4 regions of the Thermoanaerobacterium sp. RBIITD genome follow, and region 3 is predicted to be linked to each of the others. Evidence: riboswitches for the same ligand, from Rfam matches in the RefSeq annotation. Region 3 holds a riboswitch; each other region holds the start of a gene.
What was found. A riboswitch is a leader RNA that binds a small molecule or an ion and turns the genes downstream of it on or off. The one in region 3 is predicted to bind S-adenosylmethionine.

Region 1 (4,785 bases), 1.6 Mb from region 3:
TGATGCCAATGTTGCCGGAAGCATAAATATACCGGAACCCATCATATTGCCCGTAACTAATGCTGTTGCGATAAATAAACCAATATCTTTTTTCAGCTTTTGCGATTTATCCATTATGTATGATTCCTTTCTTTGACATATTAACATTATAAAATTAACATACTAGATTAAAAAAGTCAATGAATAAATTAACGTTTACTAGTACTTACAAACAAAGAATGAAGTTGTAAATCCTTCATTACAAAGTAAGTTTAAATAAAAAAGCATATTTATATAATGTATAAAAATACAAAACAGTAAGTTTTTATTTAATTCTATTGATGTCATATGGAGTTTCCTGATATACATAATAATTAAGCCAATTAGAAAAAAGCAGATTTGCATGGCTTCTCCATTTAACTAAAGGTTCTCTCTCGGGGTTATCTCCCGGGAAATAATGCTTGGGTATATTGATAGCTATTCCCTTTTTTATATCTCTTTCATATTCTGCTTTAAGTGTCAATGGATCATATTCTGAATGGCCTGTAACAAATATTTGTCTACCACCTTTTGACCCTATTATATATAGTCCTGCTTCATCTGATTCCGCAAGTATATCGAGGTCATTGACCAATTCGACATCTTCTTTTCGTACTTCGGTGTACCTTGAATGTGGTGCATAGAATTCGTCATCAAAACCCCTAAGCAAATCGACATTTTTTTTGACAATCCGATGTAAGAAAACACCAAACATTTTCTCTTTTAAGGGGTATTTGGGAATTCCGTAATGGTAATACAAACCTGCTTGTGCACCCCAACATATATGAAATGTCGAATAAACATTATGTTTACTCCACTCCATTATTTCTTTTAATTCTTGCCAATAATCGACATCTTCAAATTCCAATGTTTCGACAGGTGCACCTGTTATTATGAGGCCGTCAAATTTTTCACAGTTGACATCGTCAAATGTCTTATAAAATGTTTTAAGGTATTCTGGTGAGGTATTTTTTGATTTATGTGACGCCGTATATAGCAATACTATATCAATTTGCAGTGGATTATTGCTCAATAATCTTAATAATTGCGTTTCTGTAACACTTTTTGTTGGCATTAAATTAAGTATTGCAATTTTAAGCGGGCGTATGTCCTGATGAATTGCTCTTTCTTCACCCATAACAAATATGTTTTCGTCTGCGAGAATTTTTATTGCAGGTAGTTTATCAGGTATTTTTATTGGCAATTTTATCACCTCCGGTTTTATACATTAAAAATGCCTCTTTGAGAAGAGGCGCGAAAATTCACATCTTCTCATCTTCCAAAGCAAATTGCTTTGCTGGAATTAGCACCATTTTCAGAAAAAGCTGACGGTTGCCGGGTTTCATCGGGCCAGTCCCTCCACCACTCTGGATGAGATATTTCATTATCAATTTAAAATATTAAATTAATTATATATTTGTTATGCTTTTATGTCAATAAAAATATAAGCCTACGTCTCATCTTTTGTAGATATACCAACGAGATCGTAGAAAAAGCAATGGCCTAAAAAACCTTCCATTGCCCAACAAAGGCCCATTATGCCCATGAGTTTACCTGTCTGTGTTTTTCTCTTAAAAAGCCCTAATGCAGCAATAGCGCTGCCAGCTGCTATTCTTATTGCCCTATCATATGGTCCAACATTTTGTTTAAGTAACATTTGTAACCCTCCAATTACTCTTTAATTTGTGTATTTACATATATCTCAATATTTGTGTTAATTATAATGTACTTTACTTTTAGAATAATTTTTTTATTCTCTATCGACAAAATACGACCTTCAAATATATTAAAAATTAAATCAGGATCGACTTTATCGATTTGCTTTCCATATACATCTTTAAGCTTGCTTTTTATGTATTTTTCCACTTCTATTTTAATTTTATTATTACTGCTATTAACACGCGGTGTAATATCTGTTACTACTTTATATGATTGACTTTTTAAAGATTCATTTAATTTATCGATTTTTTCATGTAACATTAAATTATTCATTTTATATGATTCTTTTTCAAAAGTGATTTTTTCTATTAATATACCATTTATAAAATTAACGATTGCACCACCAATGATTATACCAATAAGTAAAACACTAAAAGATTTAGCATATTTTTTCATTTGATTTCACCTATTAAAAAAGATATGATTTTAAACCCAGTAAATGACCCTAAAAAGGCACCTAAGAGTATTAACCCTTGTTTTGCAAGTTGTGTAAATTCACCGCTTAATCCTATTTCAAGACCTCTTATTGTTGTAAAAGAACCGCCAAGACCGACAAGTATACCCCAAAGCCTTATATCTTTTAATATAGAATTTATTATTTTAACAGGTGATTCAAATATAAATATAGATGAGAGAGATCCTATTATTGTACCACCGATTACAACGCCAAGTGATGTGAAATACGGGATGCAAAAGACCCTTATTATTTTTATTAACATAAAACCACCTCATATATTTATATGCATTAAAAATATTTAAATATCTATTATGATTCATATTTGAATTACTCAACTTTGCAATTATAATAATTATAGAGGTGAATTAAATGTATGATACGATAATAATTGGCAGTGGCCCTTCCGGTTCAACACTGGCTAGAAAATTATCAAAAGATGGCTATAAAGTATTATTAATAGAAAAGCACAGTTTGCCGAGGTATAAGGCTTGTGGTGGTGGCATAACATCAAGATGTTATAAATTGTTAGATTTAGATATAAGAAATTATATTGAAGATATTACTTATAAGATTTTATTTATATTTGATAACAATAAATCTATTTGTTTAAAGACAGATAAACCAATTATATATCAGATCGATAGAATTAAATTTGACAAATACCTTGTCGATAAAGCCGTTGAATGTGGATGCAAAGTACATGATGATGAAAGATTTTTGGATTTTTATAAAACTGATAAAGGCATTGTTGTAAAAACCGACAAAAGTGAATATGAAGCAAAAGTTTTGGTAGGCGCGGATGGGATTAATAGCAATGTTGCATATAAAGCTAATTTAAAAAATGGGAATAAGGGCATAGCACTTGAAGCCGAGGTATACACAGAAAAGGAAAATATTGAAGAAAAAAAGGGAGAAGTAATAGTTGATTTCAGTGTAATTAAATGTGGCTACGGTTGGATATTTCCTAAAAGCGACAGACTATCTATTGGCGTAGGAACTTTTTTGAATAAATCAGCTGATATAAAGGAAAAGCTTAATAATTTACTTACAAAGAATATGATAGGTAATAACGCTGAAATTAAAGTATATGGACATCAATTATCTTTTCCAGATGGTAATGAAGGAATCTATAATAGCGACAAAATAATCTTAATAGGTGATGCTACAGGACTTGCAGATCCATTTACGGGTGAAGGTATATATAATGCAATACTTACGGCTAATATATCATATGATGTTATTAATAAATATTTAAATAAAAAATGCGAACTTGACGAATATACTGAAAGAATAAAAAAGGAAGTTATACCAGATATTAAATGGGCATACAGATTATCATTATTTGCCTATAACAATATGCCATTCATACAAAAAGCAATTAGATTCTTTCCAAATGTATTATCATACTTTATAGATATAATAATGGGGGATGATAATTATATTAATTTTAAAACAAAAGTGCCTTTATACGCTGTCCATCTTAAGCAATCTAAGACAAAAACTAAGGTGATAGCGAAAAGTATGATTAAATCATCTATGCAATATGAAGACATATGAAAGATGAAAATTATATCCCTATTGGTCAAGATGAGCCAAAGCCAGTAAAAGCTGGTGAATATGCCTATGTCGACGATGCAAATGATATAATATGCAGGCTTGAAATAAGGCAGGTGGAAAAAACTAAAGTTACATTAGATACAAAGAATTGCTTTTATATACTTCAAGGTAATAGGGCTACAAGCAAAGAATATTTGGAAGAAGCGGCAAATAGATTAATAAATCTTACAAAGAGGTTTCTTGGTGGTAAGGAACATATTTTGTATATTCCGAGATAAAATCTGGTGAGGTTTGGGTTATAAAAATTATGACGAAATATTTATGTTCCAAAACAGGTTGGATATAGTCTGTCTTCCTAACAAAATAGTTGTGTCTTTTGTAGGAGATAATAATTCAAATGTCGATGATATAATATATTGACATTTGGAGATAATTAAACTAAACTTAGTATAGGGGATACCCCTAATAAGTATATGAAAGGAGATTATGCTATGAGTTTATTTGGACCAAAAGGTGAAACAACTACAATAGACGTAAAAGGCATGTCATGCAACCATTGTAAAATGTCTGTTGAAAAAGCATTAAAAGAGCTTGACGGCGTATCAAAAGCGACGGTCGACCTTGAAAAGGCTAATGTCACTGTGACATATGATCCAAAAAAAGTTACTATAGATGATATGAAAAAAGCAATTGTTGATGTAGGCTATGAAGTATAGCAATAAATTTTAAAGGGGCGTATCCTATATGTTTAATTGGGTAGAAAAGTTCTTAAAGAAGCTCGAAAAGGCAAATAAAGAAACATTTAAAGGTGAAGTACCCGACTGCTGCAAATTAAATAATGATAAGAAAATTAAAAAATAGTGGCCGCTGATGCGGTTATTTTTTTACATAAAATATATAATAAAAATGATAAAATATTATTTACAAATATGTTAAATTGCTATATAATATAAATACATAAATTCATAGCGGAATACTAGAATATAAAAAGGAGAGGATATAATGTCAAAGATAGCAAAAAGCCTTACAGATCT
Region 2 (4,785 bases), 120 kb from region 3:
GAATTTACTCCATCGACATTCTTTAACGCAAAGTCATTACATATTTCGATTATGTGTTTTCCATATTCGGCTATATGGACTAATTCATTGTATTTATCATTAACTACTTTCTTCTTTGAAAAGCTCATTATAAAATCGGTATTTAATGCTTTTTTTAATTTTTCCACATCCTCATCAAGAAGTAATGGATTTACTACAATTGTCTCCTTATCATTATTGTCAAGTGGTATTGTAGACACTATCAGGTCTATATCATCTCGATTTTTAAAATCCTTTAGTCTTAAACTTGATACCGTATCAACAATATTTAGTTGTGGGAACATCTGCAATTTTGATAAAAGCATTCTTGAAGTCCCAATACCACTTGCACAAACCACCAAAATATTATGCTTTTTAGCCTTATCCTGCTTCCTGACAAGAGCAGCTCCAAAATGCATAGCAATATATCCAACCTCGTCGTCAGGTATCTCCACATTTAGTTTATTTTTCAATACATTTGAGATAACCTTACATTTATCAAAGAGTAGACCATATCTTTCCTTTATATCATTAATAAGAGGATTTCTAATTGCAAGCCCCATTTTCAATCGAAATATAGTCGGTCTTAGGTGAGTTTTTAACCCGCTTTTTAGAATCGAGTCATATTCTAAATCGGTTTTAAACACATCTTCAGCTATTTTAATCATTTCATATGCAATTTCATTTATAAAGTCATCATTTATTTCATCTGTATTTGCCCTATATCTTGCACCTTGGAGATGTATTGTTATATAGCCTATCTCGTCATCTGGAATTGCAATATCGAGCTCTTCTTCAAGGTATCTTGCAAGCATTTTAGCAAATTTGTATTCATCCGACTTCTTAAGCTCTAAAAGGCTCTCATCACCTATTTTTATCTTTTCTCCGTCTTTTATTCTTTTTAAAGCAAGTGCCAAGTGTACCGTTAGTCCCATATAAGAGCTTTCTGCCAACTCATATTCAAGAGACCTTTCTAATCTCTGAATAGCTTTTTCAATTTTTAATACTGTGTCATAATCAATAAGTCTTAAAAGTCTGTCATTTATATCTTTATCAAGTCTATTTAAATTATTGTACCCTTTATTTAAAAATTCCATTAAGTCCTTTGTCTCGACATTTTCATATAGAAAATTAATTATAGCTTTTCTAATGTTACTTTCTTCGCCAATTAAGTATACACCGACACCAGGTTTTGTAATAATTGTCACGCCTTGTTTATATAACCATTTTTCTATTTCTTTTATGTCATAGCTTATTGTTGCGGTTGTCACATTATATTCTTTTGCAAAATACTCCAATTTAACAGGTTCTTTCATTTGTAGAAGTTCTGAAAGAATCAATTTTCTCCTCTGGTTTGCTCCTATATTAGGCCTATAACCGATAACATCAAAGTTAAATCTTTCTATATCGCTATCACTGCCTTCAACAACTAAAGCCTCAGGCATATTTTTTAATCTTAAACCATAGCCTTTAATATAATCATTTATAGCGTTTAGTTCCCTATATGCAGTTCTTTTGCTTAATTTGTATTTGCTAACGATATCGTCAATACTTATTGGCTCTTTTGACATAACTTTTTTCAAAATATCCAACTGGCGCGCGCTTAACTCTCTCATAAAATACTGTCCTTTCATTTGTGACAATTATTTAATAAGTTAACTTACCTTACAATTATATTATAAACTAATGCTCGCAATTTTCAACATTAAGATGTAAGTACTATGTCAATGTAGTAATGACATACATTTAATAATTCAAACACCCATGACAAAATGCTTGACTTTTCATTTTGAATCTTATATAATCATTTTAACAATTTGATACGAAATTTATTCTCTTATCCAGAGAGGTGGAGGGACTGGCCCGATGAAGCCCGGCAACCGGCACAAAAGTGCAATGGTGCCAATTCCTGCGGCATATGCTGAGAGATGAGAGAGGATTAAACCTCTTTCATAAAGAGGTTTTTTTTATTTTATTTTTTCAAAAAGAGGGGAAAAATTTTGATATCTGTTAAAAATCTAAGCAAAGTTTACAATTCCAATGGCAAAAAAGTTGTTGCATTAAAGGACATAAATTTAGACATCAATGACGGTGAAATATATGGTATTATGGGTTTAAGCGGTGCTGGTAAATCATCTTTAATAAGATGTATAAATATGTTAGAAAAGCCTACATCAGGAAGTATCATGATAAATAATGTTGAGATGACAAAATTAAAGCCTAAGGACTTAAGAAATATGAGAAAAAAAATAGGCATGATATTTCAACATTTTAATCTTTTGATGAATTCCACAGTATATGAAAATATTGCTTTTCCTCTTAAAATATCAAAGGTTAAAGAAAGTGATATAGAAAAGCGAGTTAATGAGCTCCTTGAAGTCGTCGAGCTTGAGGATAAAAAAAATGCGTATCCGTCACAGTTATCAGGTGGTCAAAAACAAAGAGTCGGAATAGCAAGAGCACTAGCAAATAGGCCTGACATAATACTTTCTGATGAGGCAACATCAGCATTAGATCCAACTACGACCGAAGCAATATTAAATTTATTAAAAAGCATAAACAAGCAGTATGGTATAACAATAGTAGTAATTACACATGAGATGTCTGTCATTAGAAACATATGTGATAGAGTAGCGGTTTTGGAAAATGGAGTAATTATTGAAGAAGGCAATGTCATAGACATATTTTCAAATCCATCTACAGAAACATCAAAAAGGTTTTTAAAGGATATGATTGCCGAACTTCCACCTGATATACTTATTGATGATGAAAACCCAAATGAAGAAATACTAAGGTTGTCATTTTTTGGAAAAAGCAGCAGAGAGCCTGTCATATCACATATGATAAAAAAATTTGACGTTGACGCAAATATAATATCAGGCAATATCGAGAGAATCCAAGACTCTCAAATAGGAAATCTTTTGATAAAGCTTAAAGGTGAACCTAATTCGATAAAGTCTGCAATAAACTATTTAGAAGAAAACGGCTTAAGAATAGAGGTGCTTAAAAATGGTATTGTCTAATATATTGCAGTATTTATTAAATTTATGGCAGCTTATGGTACAGCCTTTATGGGAAACAATCTATATGGTGTTTTTTTCTACACTTTTCTCTATAGTGATAGGGCTCCCTCTAGGCATCATATTAGTAATTACAGATAAAGGTCATATATCTGAAAATATAAAGCTTAATAGGATATTAGGCACAATCATAAATATCATGAGATCTGTACCATTTATCATATTGATAATTGCAATATTCCCACTGTCGAGGCTTATAGTTGGAACAACAATTGGATCAACAGCAGCCATTGTTCCATTATCTGTAGCAGCGGCACCATTTGTTGCAAGGGTAATAGAATCATCATTAAAAGAAGTTGACTGGGGTGTCATTGAAGCATCTATTGCGGTAGGTGCAACAATTCCACAGATTATTTTTAGGGTTATGATACCAGAGTCACTATCATCATTGATACTTGGTGTAACTTTGACAATAATAAATATCCTCGGGTATTCTGCTATGGCAGGTGCTATTGGAGGAGGTGGTCTTGGAGATCTTGCGATAAGGTATGGATATCAGAGGTTTGAGACAGATGTCCTCATAGCAACTATTATAGTACTTATTATTATGGTAGAGATTATACAAAGAATAGGAAATTTTCTCGCTAAAAAAGTTGATAAAAGATGAAGGGATGGTTTTTAATGAAAAAAATTATTTTATTGTTTTCATTAATTTTAACGTTATCATTAATATTCGTAGGGTGCTCAAAAAACACTAATAGCAAAGAGGCTATCACAAATAATAACTCAAATGCAGTAAAAACTACAAAACTTGTTGTCGGCGCATCACCTACCCCGCACGCAGAAATACTTAATGTTGTTAAACCGGTTTTAGCAAAGGAAGGCATTGATCTACAAATAAAGGAATTTACCGATTATGTAACACCAAATACGGCACTAAATGATAAGCAAATCGATGCAAATTTCTTTCAACACGTACCATACATGGAAGACTTTGAAAAGAAGAATAATATGAAATTAATAGCATTAGTAAAAGTACATGTAGAACCAATGGGTGCATATTCAAAGAAAATAAAATCAAAAGATGAAATAAAAGATGGCGCAACTGTTGCAATTCCAAATGATGCTACAAATGAAGGAAGAGCATTATTGCTTTTACAAAAACAAGGATTGATTAAGCTCAAAGATCCTAAGGGACTTACACAAACGCCAAGGGATATTGTCGATAACCCAAAGCATCTTAAATTTAGCGAGCTTGAAGCGCCTCAATTGCCAAGAACATTACAAGATGTAGATTTTGCAATAATAAATACAAATTTTGCACTAGAAGGAAAACTTAATCCACTAAAAGATTCAATATTCATGGAAGACAAGGACTCACCATATGCAAATGTGCTAACGGTAAGACCAGATAATCAAAATGATCCTGCTATAAAGAAATTAGCAAAAGCACTAAATTCACCAGAAGTTAAAAAATTCATAGAAGATAAGTATAAGGGTGCTATAATCCCAGCATTTTAATGACTAATGTTTGATTTAAATTAAAAAAGTTATACCGTTTTTCTCCCTCTGCTAACCGGCAGATAATTAAAACCCCGGATATCCGGGGTTTTTTTATGATTATTTAAAAATATAAATCTCTTTCACCATTTTCAAGTCTTTTAAGACGTCTCTTAGTTTCTTCCTTGACCATTTCATTTGGTATCTTTTCTATATTAGCTGCAATTGTTTCTTCACCTATTGCTTT
Region 3 (4,785 bases):
GTAATTTTGTACCTGATTCTGCACTTTTAAAACTAAACACGCTCTACAAAGAGCTTGATAATTTTATTTTATTATTAAAAAATTCATATAGCAAATATGGTAACATAATCTTTAATTATGCTCAAAACTCCCTAATTTTATCAAATGGAAGTGTTTATGCTACCGGCAATGGTTCTTTTCAAAGCAAAATTATTGCGAAATATTCAATAATATTTCATAAGCCTTCAAGTATTGTAAGAGGAGGATTATTAATAGCCGGTAAAAAAATGAAATTGGGTATTGTAGGCTCACCTGCAGGTATTCCAACATATTGTAAAGTTATTGATAAGAACGGAAAAATTAGTACAAGTTTTTGTTATGATAATGCAACAATTAAAATCGATCATAATACAAAAGTATACAATAATCAAAAATAAAAATCTTTAGAACTATTAAAACATAATGCTTTTATTATCATAAAAAATGTGATATAATAAAGTTAGCGAAGCGAAATTAAATGCGGTTATAAATATATAAAAAAAACCGAAAGCCCGGAGATTACTTCCGGGCTTAAAATTTATCTATTGAAGGCAAGTTTTTTTAAGATATCTACTTTATCAGTTCTTTCCCAGGTAAGGTCGAGGTCAGTCCTTCCAAAATGGCCATATGCGGCAACTTGTCTATATATAGGCTTTCTTAAATCAAGGTCCCTTATAATTGCAGCTGGTCTTAAATCAAATACTTTCTTTACAATATCAGATATATCTTCATCGGGAATTTTGCCTGTGCCAAATGTATCTATATTTACTTCTAGTGGTGTAGCAACACCTATAGCATATGCTAATTGTACTTCACATTTATCAGCAAGTCCCGCAGCAACTATATTTTTAGCTACATACCTTGCAGCGTATGTTGCTGATCTATCAACCTTTGTAGGGTCTTTGCCTGAAAATGCTCCACCGCCATGTCTCGCATATCCACCATATGTGTCAACTATGATTTTCCTTCCTGTGAGTCCACTGTCACCTTGCGGACCGCCAACTACAAATCTTCCCGTCGGATTTACAAATATCTTTGTATTTTCATCTATCATCTCAGGTGAAACAACGGGTTTTATGACATATTCTTTGATATCCTTCTCTATTTTATCATGATCAACATCTGGTGAGTGCTGTGTCGATACAACTATTGAATCGACCCTTTTGGGTACGTCATCGACATATTCTATTGTTACTTGTGTTTTTCCATCTGGCCTTAAATATTCTAGTGTGCCATTTTTTCTTACTTCTGAAAGTTTTTTCGCAAGTTTATGTGCAAGTGAAATAGGAAGCGGCATTAACTCTGGTGTTTCATTGCAAGCATAACCGAACATCATACCTTGGTCACCTGCACCTTGTTCTTCTATGTCATCATGTGACAAGCCTTTTTTTGCTTCTAATGCTTTGTCAACGCCAAGTGCTATATCCGGTGATTGCTCATCAATGGATGTAAGTACCGAACACGTATCGGCATCAAAGCCATACTTTGCACGAGTATATCCGATATCTTCAATAACCTTTCTAACTATTTTTGGTATGTCAATATAGCATTTTGTAGTTATTTCGCCCATGACCAAAACCATTCCCGTTGTTACAGCTGTTTCACAGGCTATTCTCGCATATGGATCATTTTGTAATATCTCGTCAACAATTGCATCTGATATCTGATCGCATATTTTATCTGGGTGCCCTTCAGTAACAGATTCTGAAGTAAAAAACTTTCTCATCTCATTCATTCCTTTCTTTTAGGGTTCAATAATACGAACACTTACATTTCTATATGGTTTTTAGGTTTTAATAATTGAAAGCCTATATTTTTAATTAATAAGCCCAGAGCAAAATAAAACCTCTCCAAAAGAAGAGGTATTTTTTACCCTCATCTTTCAGAAGAAAACTTCTGCGAGAATTAGCACCTTGTCATTTGACAGGTTGCCGGGCTTCACAGGGCTCTTCCCTCCACCTCTCTTGATAAGAGTTCTTCGCTATTTAACTTTAAATATAATAACATAGTATACAAAAGAAGTCAAATATATAATCAATACATATCATATGTGAATGGTTGATATTAATTCAAATTAGTAAATTGATGATATTCAATATCAAGCCGGTTAAAAATCAATATTCACACATTTGATACATTAAATATCCTAATTTTATACTGCATTAAGTTTGTCTAATACTAAGCTTGCCTTAAATGGATATATCGCATCAACAGGACATTTTTCTACACAGGCCATACATGATATACATTTGTTATAATCGATCTTTGCAAGATTATTTGTAACATGTATAGCATCTGATTCACATGCTCTCTCACAGGCTTTGCATCCTATACATCCAACAGAACATACTGGTCTTACATCTTTTCCTTTGTCTGTGTTTGAACATATTACCCTTGCCTCGCTATCTGCATCTACAAGTTCGATGATATTTTTAGGGCATACGTCTACACAAATGCCGCAAGCTGTACATTTATCTTCATAGACAACAGCAACACCATCTTTGCTTACATGTATGGCATCAAAAGGGCATGATTTCTCGCAGGTTCCAAGTCCAAGGCAGCCGTACCGGCATCCTTTTGCACCCTCCTGGTACAGTACCGCAGAACGGCAATCATCTATACCAAAGTATCTATATTTTTCAACTGCATTATTTCTTGTGCCATTGCACTTTACAAAGGCAATAAGTCTTTTTTCATCTATGTCTGCAGCAATACCAAGAATCGCACTTACTTTCTCGGCAACAGGTGCACCACCGACTTTACACCCATTTGCAGGTGCATTGCCAGATGTTACTGCATGTGCAAATCCATCACAACCTGGAAATCCACATGCACCGCAGTTTGCACCTGGAAGAACATTCCTCACTTCTACTTCTTTCGGATCGACTTTTACTTCAAACTTCTTTGATGCATATGCAAGTACTAGCCCAAAAATTAGTCCCATTCCTCCAAGGCTAACAAATGGTAAAAGCAAATATGGTAATATTCCGCTCACATCCTACACCCCCTATATTAATCCTTGGAAGCCGAGAAAAGCGATTGATAAAAGTCCTGCACCAATAAGTGCAATAGGAAACCCATCTAATACCTTTGATATCGGAGCAAGCTCAAGCCTTTCTCTTATTCCAGCATATAAAACAATTGCAAGTGTAAATCCGACGGCAGAGCCAAATCCATTTACAACCGTTTCAATGAAGTTATAGTTCGACTGAACATTTAATAATGCAACACCAAGTACCGCACAGTTTGTCGTTATAAGTGGTAAATATATGCCTAGTGCCTGATATAGTGCAGGGCTGGATTTTTTTATAACCATCTCAACAAATTGTACAAGTGCCGCTATAACTAATATAAACGCTATCGTTTCAAGATATGATAAACCTAGTGGAACAAGTATCAAATAATAAACAAGATACGCAATAGCAGAAGCTATAGTCATAACAAATGTAACAGCTATCCCCATTCCAAGCGCAGTTTCAACTTTTTTGGAGACGCCAAGAAATGGGCATTCGCCAAGGAACCTTACAAGTACAAAGTTATTCACGAGTATTGAACTAATCAGAATAAGTATAAGCTTTGTCAGCATGTGCTACACCTCCAGCTAAGGCCTTCTCTTTTCTCTTTTCTTGAATACTTTCCATCAGCCTGAAAAATCCAAGTAGAAGACCAAGTGTAATAAACGCACCTGGTGGCATTATAAATATTAATGCCGGTTGGAAATGCGGTCCAAATAATGATACCCCAAGTATAGAACCATTTCCAATTATTTCTCTTATTGAACCCAATATAAATAAGGCTAATGTAAAACCTAATCCCATTCCAAGGCCGTCTGCAGCAGCATGGGCTATCGTATTTTTATATGCAAAGGCTTCAGCTCTTGCCATAATAATACAGTTGACAACTATAAGTGGAATGTATATGCCAAGCGCCTTATCAAGGGCCGGTGAAAACGCCTTTATAAGCATGCCAACTATTGTTGTAAATGTAGCAATAACAACGATAAAAATAGGGATTCTAATTTTATCAGGTGTAACTTTTCTCAAAGAAGATATCAATATATTTGAAAAGAAAAGCACAAATGTCGCTGCTATACCCATCGTTATGCCGTTAATAGCAGCCGTCGTAACTGCAAGTGTCGGACACATGCCGACTACCTGTACAAAAGTAGGGTTCTCTTTCCATAAACCATTTTTAAATGTATTAAATATACCCATTAAAATCACCTCACCTATTCGATCCTGCAATAACTTTAAATGCTTCAATAGCTGTATTAACACCCTTTGTTACAGCCTTTGATGTTATTGTAGCACCTGTTATTGCCTGTATCTGATTATCCTGACTTGGAGCTGTTTTTACGACTGTCAAATCTTTATCTGTTTTTTTATCTTTGTATTGTCTATTCCAATTTGGATCAATTGATTTTGCTCCGAGTCCAGGTGTCTCTGACTGATTTACTATCGTTATACCTGTAATTTTCCCCTCTTTATCTATACCAATCATCTCTTCTACAGGTCCACTAAATCCTTGCGGTGCAACTTTAATAACATATCCTGAGACATTGCCGCCGGATTTTCCTTCATTTATTTCTTCTATTAACTTTGGATCTGGCGATAATTTAGGATCACCAGAAGTATCAAATTTAAAATTGTATTTACTTAAATCAATTTTCGTATATTGATCAGCTTTAAGCACTGCTTTCATTGCTTCCATATTTGTATTTTCTTTCTGCTTTGCTATAGGCTTTTCTGTTATATAGTTAAAGAATCC
Region 4 (4,785 bases), 1.4 Mb from region 3:
CCAAAACTATATAAAAGAGGCATAAGACCAGATGTAATTGTAGTGGATCCACCCAGAAGAGGTTGCGACAATGCCGTACTTGAAGCCTGTACAAAAATGAAACCGGAAAAGATAATTTATGTATCTTGCAATCCGTCAACATTAGCGCGCGACTTAAGATACCTTGAAGACAATGGTTTTAAAACAGAAAAAGTTCAACCAGTTGACATGTTTCCATTCACTTCACACATCGAGTGCGTAGTTTTGCTCAAAAGGAAACACAGTTAGAATGAAGAGCATTATATTTAGCAATACGCTGAACTTTGCGATAAGATTATTGAAAAATACTAAATAAATAATAAATATTTCATGGGGATTAAAGAAAGATATAAATTTATTAATTTGTAAGACATTCAAAAATACATAGATTTATTTGTTAAAATTCAATTTAATAAAACAAATAAAATGCTCTCATATAGTATAAAAATGAGAGTATTTTAATTTTTTTGAGGCGACTAATTGACAATTAATATAAATACAGCAGAGATTATTGATAAATTGCATAAAATAAATCTAAAAAGTGTATACATTTATTTTCTTAAATTGTTATATTAATGAAAGCAGTTAACTGCATGACCCTTTTATAAAAATGACGGCATTTTTACCCTTAAATTTAAGGGAGGTTAAACATGAAAGATGAGAGGTTAGAAGATCTTTTATTAAAAGAAATGTTTGTAATACATAGGTATTTGATGAAAATAGGTGCGAGCTCAGAGGATGCGGAAGATATCGTACAGGAAACCATATGTAAAGCTATTGAGTACATTGATTCATTAGATGGTGAAAAAATCTCTTCCTGGCTGTTTAAGGTATCAATAAACAGATATTATAACCTGTATAACAAGAAAAAGAAGGAGGAGATTGGACTTGACGATCGAATACTTTCAAGCCTGCATTCAGATGGTATGATAGAAGACCATGTGCTTAATGAAGAGCTGAAGGCAAACGTACAAAAAGTTCTTGGCTTATTAAAGGAAAGTTACAGAACCCTTTTAATTTTTAAATATTTTATCGGTTTATCTTATAAGGAAATAGGCAATATTTTGAATTTGGATGAAAGCAAAGTAAAGACATATCTTTATCGCGCAAGAATTAAATTTAAAGAATTATGGGAGGTATTAGACTATGGCAGATGAAAAAAAAATAAACGGAAATGGCAATAATGATGAGAAAGATCTTGATGATATTTTTGAGAGCACAAAGAAGGATAAATTTGAAAAAGCAGTAAAAAGGGCAAAATGGCGCTCTATTTTAAGAACTATAGTTATAAGTTTGATAGTTATAGGGATTGTTTCAATAAGCAGTATCTTTATAGGAAACAAAGTAACACAGTCGGAAAGTTCTTTAATAGATGAGGCCTTGTCGCTATTTAATATTATATCTGCCCCTGATATGTACATGGGAAAATCAATTAGGTATGAAGGAATTTTTGGAGGTAAAACAGTTTATTCAACTTACAAGATAATAGAAGGTAAGGTAGTTTATACAGGTCAGCAGGAATACAGTTACGGGCTTTTTAACACTGTCGATGTACAGGCTATTAATTCACCGGCTATAGTATTCGGAAAAAGCTTTGATGAAGACAGTTTAAATAAACCAACGTACAACGAACTTGGACAGAGGGAAATGATTTTTTTCTATCCGTATGTAAAATACAAGACATACAAAAATGACTTAAATTTATTAGAAGACATAGGAAATGACAAATATATTGAGATGGCATTATCTTTTGACAAGGAATATAGCATCGACGAAGTAAATAACATGATGCCCAAAAATGTAACTTTAACATGGTATTGGATTGATGATTTAAATAGCAAAGAAAAAGAAGCACATAAACCCCGTGAAAATATTCAAAAACTCCCAAATGGAAAATCTATTGTCGTGGATAATCCAGCAGATGTATGTTCTGAAAAAGCCGCATATGGAATAAAGGTTTATGATAGCAATGGTGATTTAATAAAAAATCCGGAAGAATTTTTTATAGGTGTTCTTGAAAATAATATAAAGGATATAGAAAAACTTAAAACAGATAATCATAAGGTTAACGGTATCAAATCGGAGGTTAAAAGGATTTACGACAATCTAAAAGACAAAGATGGAAAAATAAAAAAGGAAAACATCAAGATACAAGGCGTCGTTGTAACAGGTACTGCAGAAACCTTAAAATCGCTGCGTGGCTTACCTTTTATTAAAGCATCATCATTAGGGGTAGTTACGGATAAATATTAATATAAGTTTACTCATATGTTGAATTTAAAATGAGAATATGGTATAAAAAAGTCACATAATTTGAACAAATAACTGACAGCAACAGTGAATATAAAAATTGAGATAATGCAGTCAGGGATAGGTCCTGGCTTATTTTTTTACATAATTTAATAAATTCTTTACTATGAAAATCAAATACTTGAATAAAGCAGCTATCTAACCATAATCGAAAAGTTATATAAAGTTTGCTTGGAATGGATAAAAAATTATGCTGGGGGTTTTACAATATGGCTTACATCCCGTGCAGAAAGTTATTATATTATCGAAAAAGATGTCGTATAGACCTTTTTCTATTTCTTGAATTATAGTATAATGTTACTATAACCAAGTAAAATACCTTTTTCAACATGAATTGGAAGAGTGAGTAAAGGAATAAAAGCTAGTAAGGATGATGTTGTTATGCAAATTCAGGTGATTGAGGATTATGAAATATTTAAAAAACTCATAAAGCTAAACTGGGGTTCTGAAATTATTGTCGTACATAATACTGTGTACAAGCCAGAAGATTTAAAAGGTTTTTTTGCATATGATGAAGATGGTAATGTAATAGGTATGATAGGGCATATCATAAAAAATAATGAGTGTGAAATTGTAATTCTTGAAAGTTTTAAACAAAATGCAGGTATTGGAACTGCATTAATAAATAAAATTGAGGAGATAGCCAAAAAAGAGGGATGTGATAGGATATGGCTTATAACAACAAATGACAATCTTAATGCTCTTGGATTTTATCAAAAAAAAGGATTTAAAATAAAAGCCGTTTATCCCGGAGTTATTGATGAAGCAAGAAAAATAAAACCTGAAATACCGCTTATCGCGGATAATGGAATCCCAATAAGAGATGAAATCGAACTTGAAAAAAGTATAGGATAAATTAAGTATTTGACTAATCTTAACATTAAACTTACTAAATTATTGTAATGTATAAAAAATAATTTTATTGACATATTAAGAAATACATTGTAGTATATAGTTTAACAAGTTAATATTTTAAATCTCTTATCAAGAGTAGTGGAGGGACTGGCCCTATGAAACTCGGCAACCGGATATCACGGTGCTAATTCCAGCAGCGTATCGCTGAAAGATGAGAGAAGTCAAATCTCTTCTTTTGGCGAAGAGATTTTTTGTTTTTTTAAAGAATTTTTTTGTGGAGGAGATTATGATGTTTAAAGATGAAAGCCTTTGTAATAAATTAAACCGAGGTGAGTTTATAATTACCGCTGAAATTTCCACGCCAAAAGGAGCAGATATAACGAAGACAATTGAAGAAGCGAGAAAATTAAAAGGCATTGTAGATGCTTTAAATATAACAGACTGTCCTATGGCAAACATGAGGATGAGCCCTATAGCCTTGGCGCATCTCTTGCAGAATCACTTAAATATTGAAACAATATTTCATCTTACTTGCCGCGATAGAAACTTGATTGGGCTTCAATCAGAGCTCCTTGGTGCATATGCCCTTGGTGTCAGAAATGTACTTGCTTTAACTGGAGATGATCCGTCACGTGGTGATACACCTACAGCTACAGGAGTTTACGATGTCGATTCAATTGGACTTTTAAAGATTGTAAATTCTCTGAATAACGGTTATGATTATAGTGGAAACAAGTTGGAGTCATCTACTGAATTTTGCATTGGAACTACTGCAAATCCCAATGATTTGACTGAAAAAGCGATTGACAAATTAAAAAGCAAAATAGATGCAGGAGTTGCCTTTATACAAACACAACCGGTTTATGACGAAGATATTTTGTTTAAATTTATAAAAAAGATAGAAGCTTTAAATATACCAGTACTTGTTGGCGTACTCCCTCTTAAAAGCTATAAAATGGCTGTTAATTTAAATAAAAAAGTTCCAGGAATAGATGTTCCAGAACATATAATTGAAAAATTAAAAATAAAAGGGAAAGAAGAAGGAATAAATATAGCCGTCGAATTTATTAAGAATATAAGAAACAATGTTGGCGGTATTCATGTTATGCCGCTTGGAAAAGTAGATGTTGTTGCTGATATAGCGAGTAGAATTGATAATATGGAGTTTAAGCTTTCAGAAAAGAAGGTAGAGACAAATTAAAATGGAGGTCAGCATATGGACATATTTAAAGAGCTGTTGAAACGGATAATAATTTTTGATGGAGCTATGGGAACACAACTTCAGGAAAGAGGGCTAAAAACCGGTGAATGTCCTGAGTATATGAATATATCTCATCCGGATGTTGTATTTGACATACACAAATCATATATCAATGCAGGTGCAGATGTGATAGAGACAAATACCTTTGGTGCTAATAGAGCTAAATTGGCAAAATACGGCCTTGAAAAAGAAACGGCTAAAATAATTGGTGAATCTGTCCGAATTGCCAAAAATGCAGCACAGGAGAAAAGTGTTGCACTGTCAATAGGACCTATCGGTGAACTTCTGAAACCTTACGGTGATATAGCATTTGAAGAAGCTTATGAGATTTTCAAGGAAGT

Region 1: linked by a shared signal. The riboswitch ahead of metA (homoserine O-acetyltransferase MetA) and the one ahead of metK (methionine adenosyltransferase) in region 3 are both predicted to bind S-adenosylmethionine.
Region 2: linked by a shared signal. The riboswitch ahead of CPG45_RS02475 (methionine ABC transporter ATP-binding protein) and the one ahead of metK (methionine adenosyltransferase) in region 3 are both predicted to bind S-adenosylmethionine.
Region 4: linked by a shared signal. The riboswitch ahead of CPG45_RS12470 (methylenetetrahydrofolate reductase) and the one ahead of metK (methionine adenosyltransferase) in region 3 are both predicted to bind S-adenosylmethionine.

What each region holds. Positions count from the first base shown of each region.
Region 1 is NZ_LT906662.1:2,488,029-2,492,813, forward strand. It holds gene CPG45_RS11895 (APC family permease) at 1-114, opposite strand, end outside; gene metA (homoserine O-acetyltransferase MetA) at 305-1,222, opposite strand; SAM riboswitch class I at 1,288-1,396, opposite strand; gene CPG45_RS11905 (YgaP family membrane protein) at 1,469-1,675, opposite strand; gene CPG45_RS11910 (sporulation membrane protein YtrI) at 1,690-2,133, opposite strand; gene CPG45_RS11915 (YtrH family sporulation protein) at 2,130-2,456, opposite strand; gene CPG45_RS11920 (geranylgeranyl reductase family protein) at 2,564-3,751, shown strand; gene CPG45_RS11925 (hypothetical protein) at 3,748-4,029, shown strand; gene copZ (copper chaperone CopZ) at 4,243-4,467, shown strand; gene CPG45_RS17925 (LDCC motif putative metal-binding protein) at 4,496-4,612, shown strand; gene cysK (cysteine synthase A) at 4,754-4,785, shown strand, end outside.
Region 2 is NZ_LT906662.1:514,183-518,967, forward strand. It holds gene CPG45_RS02470 (BglG family transcription antiterminator) at 1-1,634, opposite strand, end outside; SAM riboswitch class I at 1,853-1,953, shown strand; gene CPG45_RS02475 (methionine ABC transporter ATP-binding protein) at 2,019-3,041, shown strand; gene CPG45_RS02480 (methionine ABC transporter permease) at 3,028-3,705, shown strand; gene CPG45_RS02485 (MetQ/NlpA family ABC transporter substrate-binding protein) at 3,720-4,559, shown strand; gene hydG ([FeFe] hydrogenase H-cluster radical SAM maturase HydG) at 4,663-4,785, opposite strand, start outside.
Region 3 is NZ_LT906662.1:636,264-641,048, forward strand. It holds gene CPG45_RS03080 (flagellar assembly protein A) at 1-416, shown strand, start outside; gene metK (methionine adenosyltransferase) at 557-1,744, opposite strand; SAM riboswitch class I at 1,891-1,992, opposite strand; gene CPG45_RS03090 (RnfABCDGE type electron transport complex subunit B) at 2,171-3,013, opposite strand; gene rsxA (electron transport complex subunit RsxA) at 3,026-3,604, opposite strand; gene rsxE (electron transport complex subunit RsxE) at 3,573-4,232, opposite strand; gene CPG45_RS03105 (RnfABCDGE type electron transport complex subunit G) at 4,243-4,785, opposite strand, start outside.
Region 4 is NZ_LT906662.1:2,590,267-2,595,051, forward strand. It holds gene rlmD (23S rRNA (uracil(1939)-C(5))-methyltransferase RlmD) at 1-267, shown strand, start outside; gene CPG45_RS12455 (RNA polymerase sigma factor) at 669-1,175, shown strand; gene CPG45_RS12460 (anti sigma factor C-terminal domain-containing protein) at 1,165-2,271, shown strand; gene CPG45_RS12465 (GNAT family N-acetyltransferase) at 2,710-3,183, shown strand; SAM riboswitch class I at 3,307-3,401, shown strand; gene CPG45_RS12470 (methylenetetrahydrofolate reductase) at 3,473-4,384, shown strand; gene CPG45_RS12475 (homocysteine S-methyltransferase family protein) at 4,400-4,785, shown strand, end outside.